DNA from 4 places in the Myxacorys sp. genome. Region 4 is predicted to be linked to each of the others. Evidence: predicted binding sites of a transcription regulator. Region 4 holds the regulator's gene; each other region holds the start of a gene.

Region 1 (7,832 bases), on a different contig from region 4:
GCGACCTAAAAACAACGGTTATTTTCGTCACCCACGACATTGAGGAAGCGTTGTTTTTGAGCGACAAAATTTTTGTTATGGGAGTCAATCCAGGCAGAATTAAAGAGAAAATTAACGTTACGCTAGACCGTCCTCGTCATGCCGACAGCCTTCTCTCACCCGAATTTATCTCTCTAAATCGTCAGGTCTTTGAGCTAATCCGCGAAGAAACCCTCAAAAGCATGGACATGGATTAATCAAGGTGGATTGACCAAGGTGAATTAATCAAGAGTGTACGGATTGTAAAAATTCGGGCTGAATCCAGCGATCTAGACGAATGTTTTGAACGTCTTCGTTACCGGGAATCAAACTGAGTTGAGCAATGTGCTGCTTGATCCAGTCCGGACGAATGAGCATTTCAGAGAAGAAGCGTCCAGGCTGATTTTCGGGGTAGAAACTGCTAAGGATGCGAGAGACAATATCGGAATCTAGACTCGTCCACTGGCTGACTAGAGCCAGCGCAGACGGCGTAGTGGCGTACCAATATTGAGCCCCGCTCAATGCTTTGAGGTAAGCGATGACCACTTCTGGATATTGCTCTGCTAAAGATGCACTTGCAACAACCCCATGAAACGCAGGTAATACATTTTCGTCGCTTTGCAGATAGCGAAACTTTCCTTGGCGGTAAGCAATATCGTGAAAAGGCGCGAAGTGGGCATAGCCATCTGCCAAAGTTGAATAATCCGTTGAAGACCCAAAGGGATAAGTCATGTCTGAACTCTCTAAAGCAGCCAGCCGAACTTCATCCAGTAGATGAGCAGAATGGAGCGATCGCATCACCATGCCATGCGCCGAAGAACTAAAGGGAACTGCAATGATTCGCCCTCGCAAATCTTCAATGCTTTGAATGTTAGATTGATTCGGAACAATGACGGCATTGCAAGAACCATCTGGATTCGTTGAAACAAAGCTGACCAAACGAGTTTGTTTCGCGTCTTGGTGCTGAACGGCACTCAGTAATAAAGGATAATCGCCTAGAATGCCGATATCGAGTTGTCCAGAATGCAACCCTTGAATAATCGGTGCTCCGGTTGAGAAGTCACACCAGCGAATTTGATATTGAGTTGAACTGTAGCGACCGTCTTTCGGCAGAAAGTGTTCTAGCAATCCCAACCGCTGAATGATCAAACCAGCTGTCACCGTTGGAATTGTACCGTTTTGAATGCCGATCGATAACGTGAGTGTTTCAGGGCGTTGAGGAGTTGAACGAATGACTAGACTCGGCGATCGTAGGTGTATTGGTCTCCGAGTCTCTTTCTGCTCGGTTTGAACCCGCGATCGTTGCGCTTGCACATCTTGAATTAAAGCCGTGAATTTCTGAATTGGATTTGAACTGCGCGTTTTCTTTGAAGTTGCACTTTGCGCAAATCGTCGTTGCTGATTTGAATGGCTTGCAGATTCGCTTAATCGGCGAGGCAACAGCATGAATACATTACCGGATAAGGCAAATTCCTGAAGTGGAATTGAAACTAGCATTCCTGATTGACAATCTGCTTTGAATTCAAACTCAGACGCGAACCCTAGATAGTTTCCTTGCGCGATAAAGGTTTGCATTAAGCTGAGCGTATCGACTGTCTCGATGTTTGGAAAATCGGAGAGCGTTAGTCCCAGTTCGTGTAGACGCGCTTCAAAAACCATGCGACTCGGCGATCCTGCCGGAAGTAACACCCACGACTCTTGTTGTAGCTCTTTCAAACTCAACCAGTTTTGCTTTGCTAAAACGTGGTTTGAAGCGACGATCAAAGAATAGCGAATCGTGTCGATCGCAGTCGCTGAGATCTCAGCAAATTCTTCAAAACTAATATCAGAAATTCCAATATCAATTTGACCACTTGTTATAGCTCGATAAAGCAATTCGGCGGATTCAAAAACGACACATTGAGTTTGAATTCCAGAATAATTTTGACGATATTGAAAAACTACTTTGGGTAGCCATCCATGCGAAATTGCTGGTGTGCAACCTATTTTAAGGTGACCAAGCTTACCTTGTTTTATTTCTTCAATTTTGGCAACCAATTGATTTTCAACTTCAATCAATCTAGGAGCTTCTTCATACAAAAAATTGCCCGCTTCTGTTAACTGAATTTTACGTCCCAATCGATAAAAAAGAGCAGTTCCTAATTCAGATTCTAGAGACTTTATCTTAACGCTAACCGCAGGCTGAGTCAGATTCAAAGCATCGGCAGCCTCGGTGAAACTGAGATGCCTAGCGACTTCCAGGAATACTTTAACTTGATAAACTTCCAAAACTTTATCTCCTTTTTCAAATGGTTTTATGAGTGGCTAAATAATGCATTCAAGTATTTTATGAAATTATAAAAGATATGAATCCATAAATAGTAACCTCTGTTACAAGCCGGTTTGTAGTACTTCAATTTCTTCTTTATGATAGGAGGACCAGAAGACGCTCCGATGTATTTTTTGTGCAGCATCTCTAGAAGTTTTAGTCGCTTAAGAGGAGTACTAAATGGATACTCAATGGATGAAGACGGACGTTCTCATCATTGGTGGTGGAACAGCCGGAACAATGGCAGCCATTAAAGCAAAGCAGGCAAACCCTGAAGGAGAGGTGCTGATTTTAGAAAAAGCCAATATTCGTCGAAGTGGCGCGATCGCGATGGGAATGGATGGCGTCAATACCGCCGTGATTCCTGGCAATTCTACCCCAGAGCAATACGTTCGCGAAATCACCATTTCCAACGATGGCATTCTCAATCAAAAAGCGGTTTATCAAACCGGAAAATTAGGGTTTGGGGTGATTCAAGAGCTTGAGAGTTGGGGCGTTAAATTTCAGAAAGATGCTCAGGGTGAGTATGACTTAAAGCAGGTTCATCGAGTCGGCAAATACGTCTTGCCAATGCCGGAAGGAAAAGACCTGAAGCAGATCTTGACTCGGCAAGTGAAGCGACACAAAGCAAAGGTCACCAATCGAGTCATGGCAACTCGTGTTTTGGTGAAGGATGGACGCGCGATCGGGGCAGTCGGTTTTGATGTGCGAAACGGCGATTTTGTTGTGATTCAAGCCAAGGCAGTCGTTCTTTGCACGGGTGCATCTGGGCGGTTAGGACTTCCTGCTTCTGGCTATCTGTACGGAACCTACGAAAATCCCACCAATGCTGGAGATGGTTACTCAATGGCTTATCATGCTGGCGCAGAACTCAGCAACATTGAGTGTTTCCAGATCAATCCGTTGATCAAAGATTACAACGGACCTGCCTGTGCCTATGTCGCCAGCCCTTTCGGGGCATATACCGCCAACGCCGAAGGGAACCGCTTTATTAGCTGCGACTACTGGAGCGGTCAAATGATGCTGGAAGTTTGGAAGGAACTAAACTCTGGTAAGGGTCCAGTCCAGCTCAAAATGACCCATCTTGATGAAGATACGATCGCAGAGATTGAAACGATCCTGTGGGCAAATGAGCGTCCAAGCCGGGGACGATTCCATGAAGGTAGAGGCGAAAACTATCGCACTCATGGCGTTGAGATGAATATCTCTGAAATTGGCTTGTGTAGCGGTCACAGCGCTTCTGGAGTGTGGGTCAACGAGAAAGCTGAAACCAGCGTTCCGGGACTGTATGCGGCAGGAGACATGGCAAGCGTTCCTCATAACTACATGATTGGGGCATTTGTGTTTGGAATGCTGGCAGGCACAAACGCCGTCGAGTACGTGGCAGGCTTAGATCATGCTGATCCTGATCCTGAGTTTCTAGAAGCCGAGAAAACTCGCATTTACGCACCATTAACCCGACCTAACGGCGTTCCCCATACTCAAGTCGAGTACAAACTGCGGCGCTTGGTCAACGACTATCTTCAACCGCCCAAAGTCGATAACAAGATGGAAATTGGGTTGAGAAACTTTGCTCGCTATCACGAAACCTTGGATCTGATGGGTGCACGCGACCCCCATGAACTGATGCGCTGCATGGAAGTTCACTTTATTCGCGACTGTGCTGAGATGGCTGCTCGCGCCTCACTCTATCGTCGGGAGAGCCGTTGGGGGTTGTACCACTACCGCGTCGATTACCCAGATAAGAATAACGATGAATGGTTCTGCCATGTCAACTTGAAAAAAGATGACTCCGGCAACATGGTGTTGTTCAAGCGCCCGGTTGAACCTTACATCGTAGAGGTTGATCTCGAACGAGAAGTTTATGATGTTGCCGTGCGTTAGTTAAATCTAGTTGAACATTATGGAGAAGCTTGAGTGTTATGGCATTAGCAACGCAACGAGTTGATGTTCCAGTCATTGTCGATGAGTCTAAATGCTTGGAAAAGTGTACAGCTTGCATTGAAGTGTGTCCCTTAGATGTGTTGGCAAAGAACCCTGAGACGGGCAAAGCCTACATGAAATACGACGAGTGCTGGTTCTGCTTACCCTGCGAGAAAGAGTGCCCAACCAACGCGATCACGGTTCAAATTCCATTTTTGTTGCGATAGAGGAACGGAGATGTTTGCGGATACCGATTCTGAATTAAATGAATGGCTAGAAATGCTGCGATCGCCTGAGCTAAGCGATCGTCTAGTCGCCGTCAAAACCTTACAGCACTTGGGCGATGAAGATGCGTTAGACCCTTTAATTGCCGCCCTGCAAGATGAAAGTACTGCGGTTCAAAAATTAGCCGTTACTGCCCTGTGGGAACTTGCCAATCCAAAAGCAGTTCCAGCGTTAATCGGATGTCTTGTCTCTAGCGATGAAGAAATCCGCGACGAAGCATTGTCAGCATTAGGTGAACTGATTTCGCCGGATCACTTAATGCTATTGCTCGATGCGGTACAGCGTGACAGCGTGAATATGCAGCTCAGCATTCTCATTTTGTTGCGAAAGATTCACGATGCCCAATCGCTACCGTATGTGCTCCCATTCTTTGAGGCAGAGCAGGCTGCATTGCGAGAAGCAGCAGTCACAACGTTACGCTACCTCAATCAGGTTGAGCGCTGCCAGCCTGCGATCGCGCTCATGTCCGATGCAGACGACACGGTACGCCGTGCCACTGCGCTGACTTTGGGACACTTAGCCGATGCCGAAGTAGTTCCTACTCTTTGTCAAGCACTCACATCTGATGCAGACTGGCAGGTGCGACGCAATGCAGCAAAGTCTCTCGCGCTTCATGCCAATGCTGAAGCAGTTCCCGCTTTGCAAACTGCGCTATCCGATGACCATTGGCAAGTGAGGAAGTTCACGTTGCAAGCGTTGCAAAAAACACCGGACAATCACACGTTACCTGCTTTAATTAAAGCCCTAACCGACGAATACTCAGATGTGCGTCGGGATGCCGCGATCGCGCTTGGCAACTTAAGGAATCCTGCTGCGCTGAATGCGCTCCAGCAATCGTTGGATGATCCAGACAGAGACGTGTGTATCTTCACGCAACGAGCCATTCAATCGATTCAAGAGCCTACACCAGAGACATCAAATGCCTAGCCATCAATCTCCTTTTCGGCAGCCTCTACCAGAAGAAAGTCCTGCACCTCCCGATCCGGTTAACGAAGCGCGTCTCCAGGAAGTTGTTCGTTGCCTCAAGCAGGTGATTGAACCCATTCTCAAAAACGACATTGTTCGCTTAGGAATGGTGCGAAATTTGCGAATCGTTGATGATTACATCTACCTGCGCTTGTATATTGGCAGTCATCAACATCACTTACAAACAGAGGTCTACACGATTCTTGCAGCGCTACCTTGGTGTAAGAAACCCTATATCCAACTTTGTACCATTCCAGGTGTCAAAACCACATTGGCGATCTCAAGCGGCAAGGGTGGCGTGGGTAAGTCTACAACCTCTGTGAATCTAGCCATTGCCCTAAGCTTACAGGGTGCAAAGGTGGGATTGTTAGATGCTGATGTCTATGGTCCTAACATTCCCCAGATGATGGGTCTAGGACAGGCAGATGTTCAAGTCATCGACACGCCAGAGGGTCAAAAATTCCTGCCCCTGGAAGCCCACGGAATTAAAGTCATGTCTGTTGGCTTGTTAGCAGAACCCGATCATCCTCTAGCGTGGCGCGGCCCAGTTTTACACAAAATTGTAACGCAGTTCATCCATGAAGTGGAATGGGGAGAATTGGACTATTTGCTGATTGATTTGCCTCCAGGTACAGGCGATGCTCAAATTACGATCGTTCAAGAAAGCCCGATTTGTGGAGTATTGCTGGTCACAACTCCGCAACAGGTTGCCGTTGCCGATGTCCGTCGTAGCATTCATATGTTTCGCCGCGTCGGCATTCCCGTTCTGGGCGTGATTGAGAATATGAGCTATCTCCTCTGTGAGCATTGTGGTGAACCGACTCCAATTTTTGGCAGTGGAGGCGGTCAACTGCTTTCGGATGAACTGCAAGCACCCTTGTTAGGCCAAGTTCCGATCGAGCCGCGAATTTGCACCGGGGGCGATACTGGACAGCCCATTACGATCGCGAATCCAAGCGAGATCGTGAGCCAGGTTTTTGTTCAAGTCGCCACTGGGCTTGATGCGACATTTCGTCCAGCAACTCGCACAAAGACGCAACTAGAAGCTGTTATTGCTTAATTTTAGAATGCCATTCCCTACGCTAACGATCGTGACAGCCGTTATCTTATTTGTCTGTACCTTCATTCGTTCAGCCGTGGGGTTTGGTGATGCGCTTCTAGCTATGCCATTGCTCGCAATGGTGATGAGCTTAAAAGTTGCGTCACCAATCGTTGCGTTTGTTGGCGTTGCGATCAGTTTGACCATTTTGTTGTTTGATCGCAACGCAGTTGATTTCAAGTCTACTTGGCGGCTCATTGTTGCTACGATCGCGGGTGTTCCTGTTGGTTTATGGTTACTCAACCAGGTACCCGAACACATTGTGAAATGGGTACTTGGAATCACACTAATTGCCTACGGAAGTATCAATTTACTCGCGCCTAAATACCCTTATCTGCGGCATGAAAGATATGCATTTCCGTTCGGCTTTATTGCGGGTATTCTTGCAGGCGCATACAACACCAACGGGCCTCCGATCGCAATCTATGGCATACTGCGACGCTGGTCTCCTGACGATTTCCGGGCAACCATGCAGTGTTATTTTCTGTTCTCGGGCATTACGACACTCATTGGACATAGCTTAGCAGGATTATGGACTCCACTAGTCTGGCATTTATCGCTATGGACGTTGCCCGGAGTAGGTTTAGGAATTTATCTAGGTGGAAAAGTTAACCGGCTTATTCCTCAACCGATGTTCAGTCAGATCATTTTCGGCTTACTAGTCCTTGTCGGCTGCTTGTTTCTCCTATAAGCTCACTCTAATTTCGTCATTGCTCCACTACCTTGCAAAACTTGTTCAAAGGCGATCGAGATTTGTGTTTGATACCGTTGCTGATGCTTGAGCTTCCAGATTGGCTGTATCATTTTAAGCTGAGATTTTAACGGTCTAGATAGTGAATCAATCACGCGAATCGGGTGCAATGCTTTAAATTGAATTTCTTTGGTCACCATCCATCCAGGAATTGCAGCCGCGCCAACGCCCCCTTCAACCACCGTTTTTACCATTTCACTGCTGCTCAAAACCAAAATTACATTTAATCGATTTGGATTGATTCCCCAGTCTTGTAATGCTTGTTCAAAGACCTGCTGCGCTCCAGAACCCGGTTCTCGCATTACCCATGCTGTGGTGAGTAACTCATCTAGCAAAACTTCTTGTCGTTCAAACCAGGGATGCGATCGCCCTACCACAATCTGTAAGCGATCGACTCCAACAACTTCCTGCATGAGACACTGCTGAAGCGCAGGCTTAATTTCTTTCGTCACCAACCCTAAATCAAACTTTCCTGATAGTGT
Region 2 (7,832 bases), on a different contig from region 4:
GCGTTGCGCTGATTGCTCTTCGGTTGTCCAGTTCTGGGGTTCAGGCTGCCCGATCGCGGAGTCCCGATCCCCGGCTAAAAACGGTCGATCAGAATCGACAGCACCACCTGCCAAAGTAGTGCCACCAGCGACAGTTGCACCACCAGTTTGAGCGGTGCGACCCAGAAAGGTAGACGAAGCAGGGACATGCACCTGGGCTGACCGAGCAATCGAAATCCATTGACTACTCCTATTGAGGGAGCCTAGCTCGGCTAAATAGTCGCGATCGGGCGTTGCGATCGCCAGCCGTTGCCGATGGGTCAATTCATCACAGTCAAACTGCTGTACGCTATGGGGGCTTTGAGTATCCAGATCAATATCTGTTACGTCATACAGCCGAATCGCTAGGTTGTTTCCGCCTTGTTGCCGTAGCGATTGCATCTGCTCGGGGGCAATGTCCCAGTACGCTTCTACTTCTTGCGGAGACCGGGCTTTTAGCACTACGCGTGACTCTCCACCGCGTCCTGCCATATTGCGATTGCCTGAAGCAGACCACGCAGCCGCTCCTGTACCGGCTGCCACAGCCCCTGCAAATCCTGCCGAGTTGAGCGGTGCGCTATTCGCACTGTCTACAATTGGGTCGCCTATATCTACAATTGGATCGCCTATCAGACCGTCGCTTTCGATTGTCTGATCCGGAGTCGCTACAAAGCCAGCTTGAGAAGAGTCAGCTTGGAAAGAGCTAGCTTGGGAAGGCTCTCTCCCCCACTGCCGCGCTGCCCGATCTTCCCGGATGTTGTCTACTCTGCCTACGCCAAGTTGCTCAGTCGAACGATCGACCTCTGGAGGAGTAAAGCCTTGATCGTGAGTTTCTTCCGGAAATTCATTAGAGCCATAGCCGCCTGTTCTGCTGCCACTGCGCCGACTCTTGCCCAGCAGCCATAGCAGACCTGCACCAGACGCGATCGGGAACAGCCACCACCAGTTCAGCCCATCTGCTCTACCTGTACTGGCGGTTCCGTCACCGCCGAACGAAGGTAAAAAGCCAAACAAGCCGCCACCAGAGCCAGATCCGTTGGCTTTAGAAGGTTTTGCGGCAGAAGGTTTAGCAGCGTTGTAGGTCGTTTGATCGCCTGCTGGACTGGCACTGGTTCCGGCCGCTCCAGTACCTGCTTTAGCCGCGCCTGCACTTGTAGAAACCGGATCAGCGACTCCAGCTTGCGCGATCGCGGTTTGACTGATAGGCGCAGTCGCAAACCCTAGAAACGCTTGAGCGGCAGGACTGGGTTTCGCCGCGTTGTAGACGTAGTAGAGCGGTTGTGAGAAAGGATAACGGGGATCACTGGGCGATACACCCTGCATAGGCAAGGCTTTTGCAGCAGCCTGATTTTTGAGCTGATTCGAGGTAGTATAGCCGATGCCGTTTTTACCGAGTTGTTTGACCAGTGCAGCAGTCGTGTCCACGTTGAGCTTCTTGGCTGTGCTACCTGTTTCAAACTTTCCTTGCTTAAAGACCGGATAGTTTTGGAACGCTTGACGGGTATCACTGCTAGCGGGTCGATCGATAAATTGAACGGGCGCAGACGGACCGCCGACTTCTGACCAATTCTTGATCTCGCCTCGGAACATTTTGGCGAACTGACTGCTGTTGAGGCTCTTGGTAAAGGGATTGTTGGGGCTGACCACGATCGCGATTTTGTCACGACCAATCTGCACGGCGGCGAGTCCTTTCGCTTTTTCTGCTGCGGTTAGAGGACGTCCGATCGCGGCTAGATCGACTTTACCATTGACCAAAGCTTGCAATCCTTGCGGTGTGCCTGCGGAGGCTGCCGTGACTTTTGTGCCTGGATATTGCTTCTCGAAGCGCTGTTCTAGCACTCGGTTGACGGCAGCCATGCTGCTAGAACCATCGATTCGGACGTTGGTTCCTTTAGGAACAGAACCGGGAAGCTTGAATGCGGTTGCTTGTGCCTCAGCTGGAGCCTGTGCCATAGACGTAAGACTGAGGGAAAGCGCAAATCCGACAGCTGACAAAGATTTTGAATGCACCATACTTTTTACCCACGGTAGCAAAAACTTTTTTACAACGATGCAGTCCTGTAAGACAAGTCCAAGCGCATACTAAAGCGAATTAAAATCTTTAGAATTTAGCGAAATCAATCGGGCTTGGCATTGTAAGAGGGGCATGAACCAAACTGAGAAACCCGGTTGGGCATCAATTGGGCATCAATCTTGATTGCCATTACTTTAGGCCAAATTTTAAATTTTAGAAGTATCGTTAAGAGTTTATTAATATGAGAAGATCAGTAACCGTTCATTTGCTGATCATTATTCTGTGATTCAATCTGGAACACAACGCTCGATTTCTAGAAAACAAGACGCCTTCAAAGAGCAGGTGCGATCGCACTTCGATCAGATTGCACCCAAACTGGATCGATGGAGTCGAAGAAATCGCTATTACTATCAGGATTTAGACCGATTGCATCAATTTTTAATTCCGCCTAACAGCCGGGTTTTAGAGATTGGATGTGGAACCGGAAACTTGTTAGCAGCCCTCAACCCAAAACTTGGAATTGGTATCGATTTTTCGCCTTCTATTATCAGTATTGCCAAGGCTAAATATCCCCATTTGCAGTTCTACTGCCTAGACGCTGAAACGCTTAATTCTGAAAGCTTTAAATCAGCGCAGACGTTTGATTTTATTGTTTTATCCGGTGTAATTGGGCATTTGGGCGACATTCAGCAGGTATTACAAAATTTACATCCGTTTTGTCATGCGCGAACTCGAGTAATTCTGACGTTTCATAACTTTCTATGGCAACCGTTACTGCACTTCGCTGAAAAAATTGGGCAACGTCGCCCTCAACCGCCGCAGAGCTGGCTATCGTTTTCTGATGTTCTCAATTTGCTGCAAATTACAGGTTACTTGCCTGTGAGATCGGGGCGTCGGTTCTTAATGCCAAAACCAATTCCTGGCATTAGCTTTCTCTGTAATCGTGTATTAGCTCATTTGCCAATCGTCAACCATTTGTGCCTGACGCAGTACATTGTTGCAAGACCGCAGGTTGTTTTATCCTCACCACCAGATAGCTGTTCAGTAATTATTCCTGCACGAAATGAAGCGGGTAACATTGAGAGCGCGATCGCGCGTTTACCCCACTTGGGCAAACACACCGAAGTCATTTTTGTAGAAGGACATTCTCATGATGAAACGTGGGCAGAAATTCAACGGGTGGTGAGAGAAGGACACCTTCATTTCACCTTAAAAGCCTTTCAGCAAACTGGGAAAGGAAAAGCCGATGCCGTGCGGCTTGGCTTTGCTCAAGCCACGGGCGATGTGCTGATGATTTTAGATGCAGATCTTACGGTTCAGCCTGAAGATCTGCCCCATTTTTTTGACGTGATCGCGTCGGGTCGAGGAGAATTTGCGAATGGGTCGCGACTCGTGTATCCGCGATCGGGCGAAGCGATGCCGTGGCTCAACAACTGGGCAAACAAGTTCTTCAGTCTTGCCTTTTCGTTTCTGCTCGGGCAACCGCTTAAAGATACGCTTTGTGGCACAAAAGTGTTACGCCGCGACGACTACGAAAAAATTGCTGAGGGACGCCGTTATTTTGGCGATTTCGATCCGTTTGGCGATTTCGATTTGCTGTTTGGTGCAACGAAGTTAGGACTACATATTGTCGATGTGCCCGTTCGTTATCAACCCCGAACCTATGGAGAGTCAAACATTGCTCATGTGCGCGAAGGTTTGATTCTGCTGCGGATGTGTGCCTATGCTTCGCAAAAAATCAAGTTCTTCTAATCTCAGCGAAAAGGCGCTCCTCGACTAGAAGAACGCCTAATAATTCTTGGCTTGAAAGTTCGCTAAACAGCAATACGGCTTAGCTTAGACCAACGTTGCTACGATCGTAGGTTTCAGAATTAGCACTGCTGTTATTTGAAACGATATGAGCAGTCTCCGCTGGCATTCCCATCTCAGATGCCTTACGACTCAACATAGTCTGCTCACGGTTACGGATCATGTGACGATGACGAACCATTAGGGCACGGGCTTGATCTTGAACAGACATAGTTGTTTCTCCTCTTTAATTTTTGGTTATGTAAATACTATATCAGATAAATTCTGTAGTTTAAGATACAGAATTTTAACCATGTTATGAGTTCATGACAATCACTTCTGAAGCAATCCTTCACAGCTTGCGGCGCAATTTCTTTGAAGTTGCGCTTTGCGCTAATCGCTTGTTTCGGGTTGCTCTCAAACGGTAAGCTCAAACACACAGCGACTGGAGGACACCTCATGGCAATTACCCAAAATGTAGAAGAGGTTGGAGGACTGACTTGGTTTTACCGAGACGCCGAGCCAGAGCGACAAAATGACCAGCCTCCGGTGCTGTTGCTACATGGCTTAGTGTCTCAGAGCTACAGTTGGCGGCAGGTGTTGCCTGCTTTAGAAGAACAGGGATTTAGAGCGATCGCGCCCGATTGGATTGGCTGCGGCTATTCGAGTATGCCGGATCGTCGTGACTTCGCCTACACGCCTGACACCTATATTGAGGCGTTGAGCCAATTTCTCAAAACGCTTGGACTAGAGCGCATGTCGATTGTGGCTCAAGGCTTTCTAGGCTCAGTTGGCATTCAGTATGCTTTGCGTTATCCAAAGCAAGTTGAGCGGCTGGCAATTTTTAATGCTCCGATCGCTCAGACAGCAAAATTGCCGTGGAAAATTCGACGGATGGGCATTCCCCTAGCTGGGGACATGATGACGCAAGATCCATTACTTGTCGATCGCACCTTAGAAGGCGGTGGCGGATACCAAATTGATGAACAGGATTTAGGGATTTACCGGCGTCCGTGGATTAAAACTTCTGATGCGGGCCGATCGCTATTAAGGATGATTCAAAATTTGCAGCTTAAGGAATCAACAGCCGAAATCGAAGCAGGCTTATCGCACTGGAAACAGCCGCTTCTAATTGGATGGGGAGTGCGCGACCCGTGGTTGTCTATTGAAATGGCAAAAGCTGTTGACCAGGCAGAGTTTGTCGAACTTGATGAAGTAGGGCATTATCCTCAAGAAGATTGGCATGAGAAAGTCAATGAGGTGTTAATTCCCTTTCTACGACGCCAGATCATCTAGAACGTAGATTGAGCATTTTGTCCATATTTAACAACATTAATCTCCTTGAAATACTTAGCTAGAAAACAAAAAAGCAACTCTGTTATTTTCTCTAGTTTTCTAATAATGTGTTCAATCTTCTTATGCAATAAATACTTCTATACGATCCATTTTAAGAAGTAAAAATATAGTATTTATCTATACAATTTTTATCTTAAGCTTGTCACCTTTCCAACACAAAGGATTTAACTAACTATGTCCTAAGAGCAGTTAAGTCTTTATTTGTAATCAGTATGTTGTTAGAGAACAAGCCAAAGATTAATGCACATTAGTAAGCGTTAATTAAACTGGTTTTTGAAGGAGAAAATTTATGATCAGCGAAAATCAGCAACCCACTGCTCAGAGTGATAAATCTCAGTACGATAACATTTCTACCAACCCATCCGCAGAGCAGACATACAGCCGCTCAGCAGATATTAATACAAATGTGGGTTCGCAAACAGTTTCTCAGCCTACTGCTACCAAAGTACAATCTAAATCATCTCAGTCCACGGGTGGTGGAATGAATCCGATATTAACTAGAGCTTTGATCGGAGGACTGATTGGTACTACCGTGGGTGCTTTGGCTGGTAAAAGAGTTTCGCAAGGTTTTAACTATGCTTTCAACGGTGTAGGAAAAGCTCTTGGTACGATCGGTCACGGGTTGGGTGAAACTGCCAAAGGGGTCGGTGAAGCTGCTCAAAGCGTCGGTCAGGGCGTGAGTTACGCTGTCGTTGGTGGAGCTTCGGAAGCAACGCAGAACATTGCTGAAGGAGTACAGCAAGTTGTTTCTGGAAGTACTAATGCAGTTCAGAGTGCAGTCAAAGGCACGAGTCAAGCAATGGAAAGTACAGCAGCCTCTGTGAAAGATACGACTCAAGAAATGCAGAAGTCTGTGATTGATGCAGCAGACTCAATTAAAAGCACAGCTGCTGATACTGACCTGCAAACTAGTCAAAATGTGCAGAATCAAACCGAGGAATCATCTAATTACTGGAATGCTGACTCAGAGCCAGTGGTTGATGAAATGCTTGTAATCATTGCGGAAGACAATCCTGACAATCCTACTGTTTACTAGAAGTAAACGATTTAAACTGTGAAACCGTTTCATTTTCAAGGGTTTCCGAAGGATTGCCTAGAGCAAGGCTGAGATGAAAACTTTCACCTCACAAGATAGCCATAAACATAAAGAAATCCTAGGTTTATGGCTATCTCAAAGGGCAGCGATAGATGCAGTGTAGAACTCAAAGCTGCTTATTTCTGCATCATATTTTTGTCAATCTAAACAAAAAAATATTCAGCTTAATTTTGATACCAAGGAAATGACATCATGAGTAACAACAATTATCTTTTAACTCCCGAAGAAGCAAGTACTGATGAGTCTGCTAATCAATTCGATGACACAACTACTCCAAGCGAGAATGGATTTTCAAAAATTGCGATCGGCATTCTGATTGGGGCAGCGCTGGGCGGAATTGCAGGTGCTTTGACGAATAGAAGTACTGTAAATCGAGTGAACCAGACTGTCAAAAACGCTGGGAATTCAGTCAAAGGAGCAGCAGTTAGTATTAGCGAAGCTGTGAAAGAAGTCGGTAACGCAGTCAACAGTGTTGCTGTAGGTGTGAATGAAACCGTTAGAGACGTTGGAAGTGGTATAACGGGTGCGGCTGACGAAGTTACTGAAACCGTAGAAACGACCGTTAGCGCAGTGAAGGACACAAGTGATGGCATTAATGCAACGATGAAAACTACAGTTGGCGCAGTCCAAAAGACTGTAGCAACGATTCAACAGCCTGACGCTCTTCGCTCCTCTGAACAAGCTGATGCACAAACTAGTGCACAAACTGAACCCACCGAACAGATCGCTACTGCTTCTGATGGAGAAACGCTTTACCGATTAGTTCCTGTTGCTCAGGATACATCTCCTAAGTAAATTCGCCATATATTTCAGAACGCTACTGAGCTGAGGCACACCTGAATTGCACATTGGCTAAGAGAACAATTTGAGTGTGTTTCAAATTGAGGTTTGCAGAAGTTAAGCGATTTGTAATAGTACATCTCTAATACTTGGAAAATAATCATGGTTTCGTTTGCCAATTTCTTTAACAGAGGGAAACCTAAAGACACTCAGCAAGGCTCAGATGCCCCTAAGAAACAGGAATTTACGGGTGTGATGCAAGCAGTTGTTGAAGAGACGATTATGGCAACTGCCTATTGGCTAATTGGGTTAGTGAACAGCAGCTTAGAGAACAAAGCGGCTTCTTCAGCCCAAGTTGAAGAGCAAATCATTGAGAAGCCAATGACTGCTACAGAGGAATTAGTGCCTAAGGTGATTGGTTTAATCGAGCAATTGCACGATCGCACTCAATCCATCATCACTTTAGAGAACCGCCTATGTACGGTGGAAACCTCGCTTAAAGAAGATGCGGCGTTAGGGCAATCAGCTCAAGCACCTAACGAGTTGATCTCAAATTTGGAAAAACGTTTCGTTGAAGTTAAACAGTTAGCAAAGGATCTTGAAGGTTTAACAGAAGCGCTCCAGCAGTCTAATCAAACCACAACAGCGTTGGAGAATCGCATTGCTCACCTAGAGAAATTGTTGAGTGAATATAGTGTGGTTCCCAAACTGCTAAAGCAAAATTGTCAGACGATCGCTACCTTGCAACAGCGTCTTTTGCTCTTGGAGGTTTCTCAAGGC
Region 3 (7,832 bases), on a different contig from region 4:
CCACCTGAGCTAGCAAGCAACCTTCTGCTGGCCCCCCCAACCCCAAGCAACCATCAGGCCACGTTTCCCGACTGAAACTGGCAATCTTCAGATCCTGTACTGGCACGTTGAGACGCTGTGCCAAATCTTGGCGAACCTTTTGTTCGACTGATTGAGGCAGTTGTAGCGATTGCTGAGCAACTTCAGCCTTGAGTGGAGCGCTCAGTGCAGATTGTCTTGATACGGCTGCACTAGATATTAGGAGCAGTCCAGTTAGCGCAACCGTGATGACTTGGCGGGAGGACTTAAATGTTTTTTGGGTTGTATACATGATCGTTTGCCCTATTTTGAAAAGCTCTGAGAAGCATTGTGACTGAGTTCTAACTTAAGCAATCGGATGCCTTTTTCAGTCGCTGTTGCTGAATTTGCTACACAATATCTCATGCGCCAATATTCAATTTGCCTAATTACAACCTACTGATTGCGCAGATCAACATGCAGATCGATCGCTGTTAATTCAACTCATTTGCACTCTTTTCTATAGACGTCGGTTCCAGCATTCTTGTTGCAATGGCTGCGTTCTTTTTCGCGCGTGGATGCCACATATGCTCTGATATTTCGCTACTTCAATGCATTTGATGCGATCGCTGACTTTGGTATCTCTGAAAACACGTCTAAAGTGAGCGCATGGGGATACTTGTTATTGGAGACACTTGTTAGAGGATCGTCCTTCAATTCACAAGGCATACAGAAGTAGAGCAACCTATTCATAGGGTTTCATGATCTGAATGTAATAATTCTCATGAAACCCCCTCCGTATCATGATTTCAAGCGTTTGTTCTGTAATTAAGTTGTGAACTACTAGCTGCTACCTGACAAATTTAGCTTGATCCAGTTGAAAGTTACCATCAACAAAAACCGAAGTTTCTGTCCCGGCTTCGTAAGTCACATTCTTGCCTTTCATCAGCAAGAAAAGTGGGTTAATAACTGCCGCCAACGCAATCACACCGCCTGAATTGCCTCCTCCGCTTTCTTGGCTTGCTCGAACTGCAATTCGTTCACCGCTCGTCAAATCAACATCATTAATCGCAATTTCTAATTTGCCTTTCCGACCCAGCATTCCAGAACGCTGTACTTTAGTGACAACGCCTCTTCCTGTTGCTCCTTTAGCAATCACGGTAGTATTGCCAATTCTAATATCTTCAGTAACTTCAAATTCAATTGGATCGTTTTGTTTCGCCGTCTTAGAAGAAACGGTTTGCTTAAACTTCATCTTGACCCGCGTTCCGTCTGCCAAGCCAAATGTCATGGCGCTAGTCGGCTTCTTAACTTCGACAGGTTGTGCCGGCATCGGAGTTTTTGTTACCTGAGCAATTTGAAAAGATTGTGTAGTTTCCTTTAGGGTAGACTCAGTGCCAATTGCTGTCGCTTGTCCCATCGCCAATGCTTCTGCACCGATTAGTAATGCAGAAGCGATTCCAAAAACTGTCTTCATCTCGGTAATACCTTTGTTTACGTAGAAATGATTGAGAAGCTGTTTGCGAAGCGAAACGTAATTTACAACGCTAAGATGCACAAGCTAGCCTAAGAGATGTAAAACCAGGTCAAGGGTTAAGTACATCAAGTTGGCGCAGTGAATCCAATGCTTTAGCTAAGCCCTCACGAAGTTAACCCGGATGGAAAACTTCGTCAATACTCTCTCTAGGCAAGTTTATGTAGTTATAGTTAAAGACAAATTATGCAGTTTTCGATCTATGAAGTGCGCGATCGATGCAGAGCGCAAGCCTAGAAAGACAATTCGGAGCTTAACGAAGCGAATCGTAACCGCACGCAAAATCCACAGCGTCTTCCAGCCTTTTAAGTTCGTAATGCCTGCAACAGGCTATAAATTTCTAATTTTTCTTAAACAGCGAGCTAATTTTGTCGCCGACTTGCGAAATCGCTTGCTGAACACCACCTAAAGCTTTCGTCGCTGGACGTGTAGCGAGTTCGATCGGCTCGTCCTTGTATTCTTTTAAGCGATAGCCATATTCCAGATTCTCTTTATTTTTCTTGAGAATCGGAAACAGGCGAAACGCGCCTTTTAGCAATTCTTCTTCATTGCCATAAATTGCCGCATTAATTTGGTTAGAACGTTTCACCGCGATCGCGCCCACCGGAAACCAAGGCTTTTTATCTTTGACCCGCATGTAAATCTCATATTCCGGCAGCCCGCTCGACTTAAATTCGTCATACTGCTTCGAGGCTTTCTCTCGCTTTGATGCGCCCTGAGACTGCTTTTTCTCTTGGTGAACTTTCTTGCCAAATCCGGGGGTGGTCATCGCGGTATATGAATGTCATTAACAAAAGTTTACGACATTTTTTAGAAAATTAGAAATTTCTGGGGCTGTTGTTTACAGTAGTGGATCTTTAATTCCAAGTATTGTGATCGAAGAGTTGCACTATGGCGCAAAGAAATCAAGGCGTTTTCAGGAAAATTTGTTTTCAGGAGAATCTAAAGCGGATTGAGGAACTTGATTATAAACAGCAAATTGAGTGTAATGCTGATACGGCTCGTTACTATGCTGACGCGAGAACAGGTGAAGAATTAAGGGCCGTTCATTACCTGAAAATGATGTTTGGATTGCAGCATTAGCATTGCAATCTGGTTTGACGCTTGTGACTGGCAATGCCCATTTTCAAGAAGTGGAGAATCTGCAACTAGTAGCGTGGTAAACGGCCTCCGACTAGCTAACCCTGCACTGCAAATCACTTTTCTGCGATCGCGCTCCCCATCTATCCTGCTGATCGAGCGATCGCTTTCCCTAACCAGTTAGACTATAAGAAGTCTTTGCAGTCAGTGAGAGGAGCAGGAATGATTAGCCCGGATCAGGTTGAAGCGATGATCAAGGCTGGGTTGCCAAATTCTCAAGTAAGCGTTGTCAGCCCAGATGGGGAGCATTTTGATGTCACCGTTGTCTCTTCGTCGTTTGAGGGCAAACGCCGCGTGCAGCAGCATCAGCTTGTCTATGGCGCAGTCAAGCAAGCGATGGCATCAGAAGCGATTCATGCCCTATCGCTCAACACCTTTACTCCCGAAGAATGGGCAGCAAAGCCCTAATCCATCTTTACTGAAGTTCATCCCTAAATAACACTTATGACAGACACCAACGATCGCATCGACAATCTAGTCAAACAAAGCAAAATTGTCGTTTTTATGAAGGGCAGTAAGCTAATGCCCATGTGCGGATTCTCAAACAACGTGGTTCAAATCCTCAATGCGCTAGGCGTTCCTTATGAAACGGTGGACGTACTGGAAGACCCTGAAATCCGCCAGGGAATCAAAGAATATTCTAATTGGCCTACCATCCCGCAAGTGTACGTAAATGGCGAGTTTTTAGGCGGCTCTGACATTTTGATTGAGCTGTACCAAAAAGGTGAACTTCAGCAGCTTGTAGAAGTTGCTTTGGCATCTTAAGACTCACCAGAGGGCGCGATCAGGCAGACTTCTTGAAGCCGATCGGCTCCGATCGCAAAAGTGCCTGACGATGCCTCATTATCCAGTTAGCGCAGAGCGCAATTTCCGGAGGAGTCACACATCCGCAAACCTCTGCCAGAACGTTTTAGAACGTCCTCAAAGAACGCGTTAGGGCGCTTTGGTCAGCGCCCTAACGTATTCCTTAACGATAGTCTCGGTCTGGTTCTGGCATCGTCATCTCAAAATTTGAAGGGTCATAGAGGTATCGCGTCAACTCTTCTTCTAATCGATGAATCTGGAACGGTTCCAGCGCATTAGAGTGACGAAGAGAAGCGATGTATCCCTCCATATACATCCGGAGATCATCATAGCGATATCCCCGGTTCCAATGCTCAACCAGAGCGTCGGTGAGCCTTTGGTAGTAACGAATCGTGGGCGCGTCTTGAAGCATAAGTCCCGTGTAAACGACGACGATGTCCTGTAGTAAAGAACTTACATTCCTAGTCTTAATCTTAACATCAACCCTTCTTAGCTCACCCCATGTTGCATAATCCTAACGGCATAAACTTGAGGTAGACTTTTTGCCTTGTGTAGGATTAGACAAGAGCCTGGGTAACAGGCGTTACAAACCGATACTGATTGGCTTTGCTAATCTGAAAGGCAGCAAACTAAGGGAAATCAGCCTCCGTGGGAGCCTCAAACATTCAAATCGTAGAAGGGAACCCGCATCTGCGATCGCTTCTTGGATGGCATTTACAGCAGGCAGGATATCACGTCCATCAGTCGGCTGATTTGCACCAAGCGCGAGAGATCTTTCTGATGCGTCAGCCGAATCTGGTAATTCTCGATTCTGATTTACCAGATGGAGATGGAGTGGAGTTTTGCCGTTGGCTACAGCAGCAACAACTGGCAATGATCTTGATGCTGTCGGCTCGCACATCAGAGCCAGACATTGTAGAAGGATTGCGAGCGGGTGCCGATGACTATCTGACGAAGCCTTTTGGTATGCAGGAGTTTTTAGCCAGGGTAGAGGCTTTGATGCGTCGGCGTCGGGCATCGGCTCCGCCTGCTCATCTGGACTTTGGCGATCTCAAAATTGATCTGGTGCATCGCCGGGTTCATTTTAAGGGTGAACTGATCGAGCTGACACCCCAAGAATTTAGTTTGCTGTATGTGTTGGCTCAAGCGGGGGGAACGGCGCTTAGCCGATCGGAGTTGTTGCAGCGGGCGTGGCCCGATGCGATCGATAATCCCCGCACGGTGGATACGCATGTGCTGTCCTTGCGAAAAAAGGTCGAAATTGATCCCCGGCAGCCTAATCTAATTCAAACGGTTAGAAATGTCGGCTATCGGCTCAATCTTGAATTGCTGAATGCGCCTTCATATTCTCAAAACGGGCATCAGGCAAGCCGAAAGACGGTTGCCTCAGGTCGCTAATCCCATTCTGCGGATTCTTCGGCTTCAATTCGGGCGATCGCACCTCTTAGATCCTGCCAATCTACTTGATGGGCCATCAAATCTTGGATCAGTTCACCTTGCTGCAAGTGCAGTACTCGATTAGTGCAGGGCGCAACTCCGCAGGAACCACTAAATTGTGCGGCAAATTCTAGGTGATGAGTGGCCATCAGAATCGTTTGAGGAAGTTCCGAAAGCAGTCTGAGAAGATGATCTTGTCGTCCAACGTCGAGCGAAGCGGTTGGCTCATCAAGCAGCAAAATAGCAGGTTGACAGACGAGAGCACGCGTGATCGCAACCCATTGCCGCTCTCCTAAAGACATTTGAAGTTCGGTGCGCTCCAACCAGTCGCGAGGAATATGTAAGCGCTCAATCCACTCGTTAACGGATGGTTCGATCTCTCGTTGGGGCATCCCTTTTAGTTTGAGCGGATACTGAATTGCTTCTTGAACTGTCATTCCTAGCAGTTTTGGCTCTTGCGAGACGAGCATAATTTGCTGACGCAGAGAGAGCACTGGAATTTTGGGGAAGGGAATTTTGTCTAAATAGAGTGTTCCTTCAAGGGGATCAGCAAGGCGGTTAAGCAATTTTAACAAAGACGTTTTGCCAGATCCTGATGCACCCACGATCGCGATCTGGTCTCCTTTAAAGACGTTGAAGGAAAGCGATCGCAGCACACACGGCCCCATTGCAGGACTCAGTTTTCTAGTAGCAATGCGTCCCGCCGCGAAACTGACGTGTTCGGCTCGAAGTTGTGCGGTCAATGATTTCTATCCCAAACGGCAACGTTCTAGCAGTGTATCTAGATCTTTCTACTACTTTAAGAGGGTTTTTGCCCTTTACCGTTTTACTGCTTTGATAACGGATAAGACGGACTATGTCGAGCGGGCAGGGCTGTTTCATTGTGATCAGGAGATATCTGGAAGTCGTAAGCCCTCGTTTGTGAGGTTCAAAAAATTCAAGAATGCTAAACGAGAGAATCGAGTGTCCAGATTTCTATTTTTGACAATGAAACAGCCCTGGAGCGGGTAATGTTCTAGACAGGGGGACAATAACAATCAAACTGCTCGACCAAAGTCATAGCGTTGCCTTCGGCTCACGCGAAACGTGCATGATGAACAATCCAATGACGACAAGGCAATCAGGCGAACCACCAACCCGCGATCGTAGCTATCAATAAGCTCCGTACCCGCTATGCTGCACAGTCATCTCAAGAAAGGGCATCTCAAGAAAGGGTATTTCCAGAAAGGGTGCTGCAAGAAATCTAATTATCGGCTTCTCACAAACCCAGCTTTAGCCACTAATTCTTGTCCTTGTTCGCTCAGCAGCAAATTCGCATAGGCTTCTCCCGCTTGCTGCTCTACGCCTCCGTCCTGCTTCACAATCACAAACAAATTGCGGGTTAGGGGATACTCGCCGCTCTGAAATGCTGGTGTGTTTAATTGATTGCGCTGATTAGGACATTGATTAATCAGAGGTTCCTGATAGGGCGGAACGAGTTTGTCAAGCGATCGCCCAATGGGTAACGGCTTGATTGAACACTGAGGCACAACTTCGGGTGCAGAGGCAAAATAAATTCCTCCGGGTGTGGCTCCAAGTTGTCGTAACGCTTCCGTTGTTGTCCCAACAATCTGCACATTTCTACTCAGCGCTTGTCCGCCTAACACTTGCTCGACAAACAGTTCGACGGTGCCACCCGATTCCGCACTGCGAGAAATAGGGGTAATCGGCAAACTCGGCCCACCCACTTGCTGCCAGTTATTAATTTGCCCTGTGTAAATTCTTTTGAGTTGCTCAACGCTCAAGCCTGGAACATTTAGACTCGGATTGACCGCAACTGCCAGACCATCGACTGCGATCGCAATCTGTTTTAGCGTTGTCCCTCGGATTTGCGCTCGTTGATACTCTTCATCACTCACGGGGCGCGACGACTGAGCAAACGCGAGATTCCCATCAATCAACGCTTTGATCCCCGTTCCAGAGCCCGGACTACCTGTGGCGGGTTCTGTATACTGCAAGCGATATTCAGGACGCGCCGCTTGCAGTGCCCCATCTACGGCAAGTCGAATCGGTGCCCAAGAGGTACTGCCACCATAGCGAAATAATCCTGATGGAACATTTTGAACTTGTGCGAATGTTCCACTACTGGGTTGCCCAGAATTTGGGGCAGTGTTTGACTTACTAGTCGGATTGCTGCTTTGCACTATCGGTGCACCAAAATTCCCTGAGCGCTGAGTAAACCACCAGAATGCTCCGCCCAAGAGTCCTGCCGTTACCAAAAGCGAAGCAATTAATGCAGGTGTTTCATTTTTTTGAGACATACAGAACCCAGTGATGTTGCAGAGAAAAATTAATTGCGATCCACCGGCATAAAGTCAAAGCCTGTCCCTGATCGAGTGCCTGGAACGACTTTAACCAGCTGAATCCCGGCAATGCGATCGCCCGATGGTAAAAATCGCACGGTCTGAGATGCTCCTGTTGCTGAAAAGTTAGCGGTAGCTAGGGCTTGCTGTACGCCTTGTCGAGTTGGATTTTGCTGTAATGCCGCGATAAACGCTTGCGCGGCATCGTACGCGATCGCAGATCGCCAATTAACATCTGCTCCCCAAAGCTGACGCGACCCGACTACAAATGGCGAGCGCGGATTACTTTCGATATGCCAAGGCACTGCGACGATCATGCCCTCCGCTTGCTGTCCTCCAACTTCTAAAGTTTTGGGTGTGTAGATATCATCTCCGCCTAGCAAAGCTCTGCCCTTTTGATTCACCTGAACGACTTGTAATGCTTGATCTAATGTTCCCGTGTTGGCTGCCAACATGAATGCCTTGGCTCCTGACTTGCGGGCTTGGTCAACCGCCCGTGCTGCACTAAAATCAGAACCCGATAAATCAAATTCATCTGAAACTTGTCCGCCGACCAGCGATATGGCGGTGAAAAATTC
Region 4 (7,832 bases):
CCACAAATTGTATTGAGGAAGGTCAACGATCAGGGCAACAACATCTAGCAACTTAACTGTATTATTCATCATGCTTATTACCTCTGTTGATTACAGAGGATAACAGGTCGTTAATTTTGGAAACTCTGAGCCATGCTCAATGATCCAGCCACTCCGAAGGGTTGCGCTTCTATTTTGCCATTCGATTATGAAGTCTAGGGTGTACCGTTGTCCAAACTTATCCCGTTTTCCCAACTGGGCTTCCTGAACTTTGGCGACCTCAAGGAGAATTTGACGTAATTCCTCAGCATTATCAGCCGTCATCCCAAGAATCGAGAAGAATAGCCGAGCTTTGTGCTTGCCGTCATCGTGTTCCAGATTAAGGCAGTAGTCGCGTAGTTTACGAATGTCAACAACTGCATTCTCTGCATTCGGAATCGGCATACAAAGCCTTCATGCTACGGATTATTCTTCGTTTGAACCCACCTTAATTAAGACCAAGGAACTTCAAAGACTGTTCTGATAGACCTAGCAATTTGCGATGAACTTGAACGCCAGCTACAGGAGCATTGAACGCTCACAAGTATGCTTTTGCTGCTCACCCTACCAAGAACTTGCGGCATAACGGCTGCGTTCAGCGGAGGTAGTAGCTTCTATATTTAGATTTAGACCAAAATCTTTCGTCCGCCGCTGCAACGCAATTGTTAGGCAGTAGCTACTAAATATACTCGACATCCAAGAAACGAGGCTCACGCTGTATAGCTCGCATTGAAGCCCAGTGCATTATCGATCGTCGTTCCTGAAATTGTTTTTGCTGCATTGCTTGCCAGGAAAAGTGCTGTTTGGGCAATATCCTCTGGCTCAATCGCTCCAGCATTGCCCAGTGGACTCACTGGATTAATTAGCGCGTCCTGTTGCGCTGGAGTGGAAACACCCATTGATCGCATCTGTCCCTCGCTACGATACATTGCCGTGTTGACTGCACCTGGCGCGATCGCGTTCACTGTGATGTTGTATTGCCCCAACTCTTGAGCGGCTTGCTTAGTCATCCCAATCACAGCCCACTTCGTCGATGTATAAGCACCGTTTCCAGCAAATCCAGCCCTGCCCCCCACAGATGCCATATTGATGATGCGTCCACCACCCCGCTGCTTGAGAAACGGAATGGCAGCTTTTGCTGTATTGAAAACCCCGTGAACATTGACATCGAATACATCGTGCCAGAGTTGAGGGGTGCCATCCTCAAAGCTGTGCCATGCCACATAACCTGCATTGGCAACGACAATATCAATGCCACCCAATTCGCGGTTCGTGCGTTCTGCCGCAGATTGCATTGCTGCTAGATCGCGAACATCCACCTGAATTAGCAGAACCTTTGTGCCGTATTGCTTGACAGAAGCAACGGCTGCATTGAACTCATCTCTGTTGGCAACACGATAACCCTGTGAAGAGTTCAAACGAGAAGGCTCGGCAATATCCAACATGGCAACATCGGCACCATTCATTGCGAAAACTTCTGAAATTGCCCGTCCAATCCCTCGTGCCGCTCCAGTAACGAATGCGACCTTTCCAGACAAAGGAAGTGTGCTGGAGGGCTGAGGCTGTGCATCAGGCTGAGCGGGAGCCTGTGCTGTTGCTTGTTGGGTTCGTAAAGGGGATAGTCCTGCTCCTAGTGTCATTCCAGTTGCAGCCAAGGCAGCACCTTTGATTAATCCACGACGTGAACGATTTAGCTTCTTCATTAGTTCGCTTCTCCTAAACTCTGAGAACAGCTTATCGAAACAGCCGTGTCGAAAAATTGTAAAATCTTGCTTAGCTTGCGACCTGCTTGAGGAAGCTTTTAGGTGGAATGCCGACGACTCGCTTAAAGGCTTTGGTAAAATGCGCTTGGTCGTAGAAGCCTACCTGCAACCCAATATCGGTTAAATCGGGTTTACCCGCAATCGCAATCAGCTTCTTGGCACGCTCGACTCGGTTTTGCAATAGATATTGATGTGGGGAAAGTCCCAACGAATTTTTGAACAGACGCGCAAAGTGAAATGCGCTCAGGTTCATTTGTTTGGCTAAGTCAACGAGACTCAACTCCTCGCTTAGATGTTCATGAACGTATTCAATAATCTGCTTTAGCTGCTGTGACGAAAGCTTTCCAGAAGCTTTACGCAGTTTTTGAGGGCAGCTGCTGTGATGCTCAATCAGATGAAGGGCAAAGGCGACCGCAAGCGATTCACCGTAAAGCGTGCCACAGTAGCTTCCAGAAGCTAATTCTGCTTTAAAGCGATGAGTAAAATCAGCAATTGTTGTATCAGCTTCACCTCGACGGGTTAGAAAACCAATGTTTTCTGAGGCACCCGTATCTTGAAACGCTTGGCGAACAAATTGAGAGTCAAGGGCGATCGCCAAAAATTCAAAGTTTCCCCACCATCGAGGAAAGTTGATATCGCCGTGTGTCTGTAAGCAAAAATCACCTGGATTCAAAGTCGTTTGTCGCCAATGCCTGCCCTCTTTCCATTCGTAGTGAACAGGTTGACCAATGTTGACCGCCAAACGATGTCCATCGATATAGTGTTCGGGTAGTTCAAATGATGAAATTCGGTGAAATTCAACCGTGATTCCCTGCCAACCTGCATTCACGCTGGAAAATAACACACTTCCATCAGGAGCAGCCGGAAAGACATCTCCAGTTTGACTGTTAACGAGATGAATCCGGCTGTCTGACATTGGCAGTAAGAAGTGATTTTAAGTATATTTTGGACTGAAGTCACTCTACAGGCAACCTTCTGATTACTGTCCCTACATAGAACGAGAAGCTGCCTAACGTTCGCAATCACCGGACACAGATAACCTTTGCAACTTACCGATCAATTGACATTGTTCCAGTGCATTGAGATTGTTAGCTTGTGTCGCCACACCAGCACACTCTACTTTATTGATGATTTGTTGCAAGCTTCTGTAAAGTATCAAATGCTTCGTGCAAGCCTACATTGTGTGAGCGTCGATATTCTCTAATCGCATCTATACGTTGTTCACTGAGCCACATCTTGATAATTTCGGCATCCGAAAGTATTGTCACCTTTAAAGACTCGATGATAGCTCCTCGTGCAATTAAATCCTGCTTCTCCGCCTCTGAAAGCCCCCAAGCTTCTCCCAACCTTGCTTTTTCAACGTTAGCGCCTTGGAAAAGACAAGCATTTCTGAAATGGACTTTCTTCAGTTTTGTTTCAAACAGGTTTGCACCAGTGAGGTCAACATCCCAAATATCAGCTTCACTCAAATTTGCGTTTTCTAGATTTGCTCCTCTCAAATTAGCTTGTCCTAAATATGTTCTTCGCAAGTCGGCTCCCTTGAAGTTAGCTCCACTTAAATTCGCTCTTCTCAAATCTGCCCCTTGTAGATTTGCTCCTCGCAAATTGGCATTGCTTAAATTTGCATAATTCAGACTAGCCACTTTGAGACTTGCAGCTCTTAAATTCACACCCGCCATATCAGCAAAATATAGCTTAGCTCGATCAAGAATTGCTTTCTTTAAAATCTGCCCACTCAAATCTGCCTTATCTATAGCGATACCGTGAAAATCGCGTTCTCCAGAACCGTATAGTTCCAATAGCCTCTTTGTGTCCATGCCTTGTTTCTCACATACCAGTTGAAGAATTGAAAACATTCAACATCAACAGATATCTCTAAACTACCCTCACCACCTATGACATAAACAAGCTAACTACTATTTAGACTGAAAATTTCTGCCTAAGACCCTATTTTGAGGTACTTATCCCGACACCACTTCTGCATAATATCCTTCGACTGGAGATGCAGGAGCTAATGCTGAGTGTTTTCTCCTAAGAAAAGTCCGTTTCTTGCAAACTCAGATTCTTATTGAAGTGATTGGACTAATGCAGAGATGGAACTACGATCGCTCCCACCCAAAAAACCAAAAGAGACGCCTTACCTTTTCTCAAACCGCTTTTCATTTATAGATAAGGTCGCGACCTTTTTGTTAAACCTCTGGAGGTTATCTATCAACGGAGCTAGATCCATCATGATTGTCGCGACCTTTTTCTCAAACCTCTGGAGCTAATCTATCAACGGAGCTAGGTTGATTGATTAAGTCGCGACCTTTTTGTTAAACCCCTGGAGGTCATCTATGGATCAAGCTCCGTTTGGCTCAAACCTCGCGACTTTTGCCCCAAACGTCCCGTGGGGCTGAAAAATACTTTGGGAATTCACGGTTGACCCTGCCTTTGCACTACCAACGATCGCTAAAATTTCCTTACATTCACGGTGAACAGTGAGTTTGTCCGTCGTTACGGTGAGAGCATTCTTTACTCAGAAAAAAGAGATGTCTCGACCCAAACGAAACTCATCTACCTTGTCAAACTCAGAGCGGCAAATGGAATCGTTGCAGTCCATCGATCGCTTTCTTGACTTTGGTAACGGAGTGACTGTGCAAGCTTATGCCGACCTGATTGATCAAATGCGTCAGAAACTTGCTACCTACAACATCCTGCTGTCGCAAGTAGACGATGCTCAACGAGAAGTTGAACTGATGGAGCAATCTTTACAGGACCTGTCCAAGCGGTTGATGACGAATGTGGTTGCTCGCTATGGCGAAGACAGCCGAGAATATCGGATGGCAGGAGGAAAGCAACGAGCGAAGGGGCAGAGAACTTCATCACGCAACGTTCCTACCGTTCCGACCAGTGTCAGTGAGATGAAGACCAAGCTGCCTGCTGCGAAAAATGGAGCTAGTGCAAAAGCAGCCGTTGAATGATTAGAGTGGAAGTATGTGCGATCGCATCGCTTCAACGTGCGATCGCACATACTTCTGGAACTTATCCAAACCGAAATCTACCTCTTCACTGCCAGGTGCAGATCAGGACTCCCTCTCTCCAGTCCGCTTTGCGCTAGCATGCGGTCAAAATGATTGACTAATCTCCTCAAACAGCGTTCAATACGAGTCAATCTTTTGTTGAGGAAATAACAGAGATTTTCTAAAATTCTTAAAATATAAGCAGAAATGTATAACGAGGCACAAAACCTGCGTTTGCAGTCAGTTTAAGTGTTCTAAAGTCATCAATTGTCTACAAAGACTTCGCTTACAATGCTTCGCCTCAATAGAACAATTTTCTAAAGGGGTTTTAATAGAAAATTTTGCTCACCTGTGAGTCTAATAGTTGCTAAAAGAACGTCTGAGTGACGATAAAGGGAAGAAATGATAGTGACCAAAGAGAGACCGCTTGCATCGTTATTTCGCCAAATCGGTGGAGGGGCATACCCCCCCGTTGTAGAAACATTTGAGCGTGGCAAAACTATTTTCTTTCCGGGTGATCCGGCGGAGCGAGTTTACTTCTTGCAGAAAGGAGCCGTCAAGCTCTCGCGCGTGTACGAGGCAGGCGAGGAAATCACAGTGGCCCTGCTGAGAGAGAACAGCGTGTTTGGGGTGCTGTCCCTGATTACGGGTCAACGCGCCGATCGCTTCTATCATGCCGTGGCGTTCACTCCAGCAGAGTTGCTATCAGTGCCCATCGAGCAGGTCGAGAAAGCCCTGAAAGACAACCCAGACCTCTCAATGATGCTGCTGAAAGGACTGTCATCTCGCATTCTACAAACCGAGATGATGATCGAAACGTTGGCACACCGAGATATGGGATCGCGGTTGGTCAGCTTTTTGTTGATTCTCTGCCGCGATTTTGGTGTACCGTCTCAAGAAGGGATCACGATTGATCTCAAACTGTCGCATCAAGCGATCGCAGAAGCGATCGGCTCCACTCGCGTGACCGTCACCCGCTTATTAGGAGATTTGCGGCAAGATAACATGATCTCGATTCACAAGAAAAAGATCACCGTTCACAATCCGGTCACGTTAAGCCAGCAGTTTACTTAAACTTTCTCTGCCCTCGCTCCAAATCACACATTTTCTTCGCAGCAGACATATCCGTTCCGCAGGCATAATAGATGCGGAGTCCTGCTTGTCGAGTGAACTAAGCCGAGCGTTTTGGAGCATCAATGTCCGACATAGGGCTAATTCTGATTTTTGCAGTTTTGATTTTGGGCGGGCTGATCGCAACCGTTGGCGATCGCATCGGCACCAAAGTTGGAAAGGCGCGGCTTAGCTTGTTTAATCTGCGGCCTAAGCGCACGGCAACAGTCGTGACCATCTTGACCGGAACGTTAATTTCCGCCTCGACGTTTGGCATCTTGTTTGCGAGTAGCCGCCAGTTTCGTGACATGCTGCTCGATTTCAACGACTTGCAAAAGAAAGTCCGGGAGCAAAATCGAGCCTTACGGCAAAACTCAGATGATCTAAAAATTACCAATCAACAGAAGAGTAAGGTCGAGGATGAACTTGAGCGCACCCGCGCCCAGCGGACACAAGCGGAAGGGCAACTCAATCGCATTAATGAATCTCTGAAGCAGTCCCTTGAAAAGCAGAGACAGACCAACGAGCAGCTCAGAACGGCTGAGGCGCAGCGGGATGTGATTCGCGGTCAACTCAATGCCGTCTCTGCGCAGGCTGAAACGCTGCGATCGGAGATTAACCAGTTGCAGGGCGAGCAAAAAACTCTGATTGCTCAACGCGATGCCGTCAAAGCGCAAATTGCCGAGCGCGATAGCCAAATTGCGGAGCGGACGAGCGAGCTTCAGAGGCGCGATCGCGAAATTGCTGAGCGCGATCGCGTGATTGCCCAGCGCGAAATTCAACTTCGACAACTGGCATCTCAACAAGCGCTCTTAGCCGAAGCGGTTCAGCAGTCTGAGCAAGAAGCCCAACTGATTCGCGGCGGATATTTGGCAATTCTGCGGAACCAGGTGCTATCGGCGGGCGTGCTGCGCGTAGTTGATCCGGCTGCTGCCAAAGCCGCCGTCGATCGCTTGCTAAAAGAAGCAAATCGAGCGGCGTGGCAGTTGATTCAACCTGGTTCCACGACGGAAGAGCAGATCGTTCTGATTAAGACCGCCGATGTGGAGCGTCTGATTAAAACGATTAATGATGGTCAAGACTACGTGGTGAGGATCGCGGCGGACGCTAACTATGTCCGGGGCGAACGGCGACCTGTTTCTGTCTTTGCCAGTGCTGTTCCAAATCGGGTCGTGTTTTTAGAGGGGGATGTGGTGGCGTCTAAGTCCATTGAACCCTCAAAGCTGACGCCTGATCAGTTCCAGCAAAGCATCGAGCAACTGCTCGCCTTCTCCAATTTCCGCGCGAAACGGGCAGGCGTAATCAACGATAGCGTTCAGATTGAAAACCTAGAGTCGTTATCAGGCTTTATAGAGCAACTGCGCCAATTTCAGACTCCGGTAGAACTCCGGGCAGTGGCATCCGATGTAACGTACACAGTAGGACCGCTCAAAATAGGATTAGTGGTGATTCAAAACGGTCAAGTGGTACTGAAAACGTCGTAGTCATGGACAGTGTAGTCATGGACAGTTGGAAAGCGATGGAGAAGGGAGAACAGACGGGGCTGGATCAACCTGTGATTTTGGGGTTTGATCCGGGGCGGCAGAAGTGCGGGTTGGCGGTGATGGGCGTTGATCGGCGGCTGTATTATCACGAGGTCGTCACGGCAGAAGGTGCGATCGCCACGATCAAATCGCTGCGTCAACGGTTTCCGATTTCGCTCTTGGTGATGGGGGATCAAACCTCTTCCAAAGCGTGGAAGCGGAAATTAGGAGATGAATTGGGGGAGCCGTTGCGGGTGGTCATGGTCGATGAGCGGCATAGTTCTCTGGAGGCGCGCGATCGCTACTGGCAGATGTATCCACCGACGGGTCTAACCCGGCTTGTCCCGGAAGGAATGCGGACGCCACCCCGCAGCATTGATGATATTGTGGCGATTCTATTAATTGAGCGCTATTTA

The links. The regulator NtcA, encoded in region 4, controls nitrogen genes in cyanobacteria. The targets are predictions, from matches to a motif close to TTTGTANNNNNNNNTACAAA.
Region 1: AC5I6P_RS18975 (fumarate reductase/succinate dehydrogenase flavoprotein subunit) is a predicted target of NtcA. The motif match lies at 2,376-2,395, and genes of this name have one in related genera.
Region 2: gifA (glutamine synthetase inactivation factor IF7A) is a predicted target of NtcA. The motif match lies at 4,105-4,124, and genes of this name have one in related genera.
Region 3: AC5I6P_RS23270 (DUF6761 family protein) is a predicted target of NtcA. The motif match lies at 4,046-4,065, and genes of this name have one in related genera.

What each region holds. Positions count from the first base shown of each region.
Region 1 covers NZ_JCACCM010000140.1:3,930-11,761, forward strand. Annotated here, with positions in the region: gene AC5I6P_RS18965 (ABC transporter ATP-binding protein) at 1-236, shown strand, start outside; gene AC5I6P_RS18970 (LysR family transcriptional regulator) at 265-2,286, opposite strand; gene AC5I6P_RS18975 (fumarate reductase/succinate dehydrogenase flavoprotein subunit) at 2,507-4,210, shown strand; gene AC5I6P_RS18980 (4Fe-4S dicluster domain-containing protein) at 4,249-4,476, shown strand; gene AC5I6P_RS18985 (HEAT repeat domain-containing protein) at 4,487-5,461, shown strand; gene AC5I6P_RS18990 (Mrp/NBP35 family ATP-binding protein) at 5,454-6,560, shown strand; gene AC5I6P_RS18995 (sulfite exporter TauE/SafE family protein) at 6,568-7,290, shown strand; gene AC5I6P_RS19000 (LysR family transcriptional regulator) at 7,293-7,832, opposite strand, start outside.
Region 2 covers NZ_JCACCM010000011.1:22,141-29,972, reverse strand. Annotated here, with positions in the region: gene AC5I6P_RS01050 (DUF4912 domain-containing protein) at 1-1,971, opposite strand, end outside; gene AC5I6P_RS01045 (glycosyltransferase) at 2,315-3,784, shown strand; gene gifA (glutamine synthetase inactivation factor IF7A) at 3,864-4,052, opposite strand; gene AC5I6P_RS01035 (alpha/beta fold hydrolase) at 4,280-5,116, shown strand; gene AC5I6P_RS01030 (hypothetical protein) at 5,466-6,212, shown strand; gene AC5I6P_RS01025 (hypothetical protein) at 6,465-7,067, shown strand; gene AC5I6P_RS01020 (hypothetical protein) at 7,215-7,832, shown strand, end outside.
Region 3 covers NZ_JCACCM010000164.1:75,112-82,943, forward strand. Annotated here, with positions in the region: gene AC5I6P_RS23235 (DUF8738 domain-containing protein) at 1-310, opposite strand, end outside; gene AC5I6P_RS23240 (hypothetical protein) at 848-1,474, opposite strand; gene AC5I6P_RS23245 (HHL1-like protein) at 1,872-2,300, opposite strand; gene AC5I6P_RS23250 (hypothetical protein) at 2,423-2,614, shown strand; gene AC5I6P_RS23255 (hypothetical protein) at 2,617-2,694, shown strand; gene AC5I6P_RS23260 (BolA family protein) at 2,834-3,079, shown strand; gene grxD (Grx4 family monothiol glutaredoxin) at 3,116-3,436, shown strand; gene AC5I6P_RS23270 (DUF6761 family protein) at 3,639-3,887, opposite strand; gene AC5I6P_RS23275 (response regulator transcription factor) at 4,124-4,873, shown strand; gene AC5I6P_RS23280 (ABC transporter ATP-binding protein) at 4,870-5,655, opposite strand; gene AC5I6P_RS23285 (PstS family phosphate ABC transporter substrate-binding protein) at 6,160-7,212, opposite strand; gene AC5I6P_RS23290 (ABC transporter substrate-binding protein) at 7,242-7,832, opposite strand, start outside.
Region 4 covers NZ_JCACCM010000149.1:122,180-130,011, forward strand. Annotated here, with positions in the region: gene AC5I6P_RS20765 (DUF4926 domain-containing protein) at 1-72, opposite strand, end outside; gene AC5I6P_RS20770 (DUF6883 domain-containing protein) at 91-423, opposite strand; gene AC5I6P_RS20775 (SDR family NAD(P)-dependent oxidoreductase) at 729-1,721, opposite strand; gene AC5I6P_RS20780 (helix-turn-helix domain-containing protein) at 1,792-2,697, opposite strand; gene AC5I6P_RS20785 (pentapeptide repeat-containing protein) at 2,903-3,637, opposite strand; gene AC5I6P_RS20790 (hypothetical protein) at 4,313-4,744, shown strand; gene ntcA (global nitrogen regulator NtcA) at 5,186-5,857, shown strand; gene AC5I6P_RS20800 (DUF3084 domain-containing protein) at 5,980-7,377, shown strand; gene AC5I6P_RS20805 (pre-16S rRNA-processing nuclease YqgF) at 7,395-7,832, shown strand, end outside.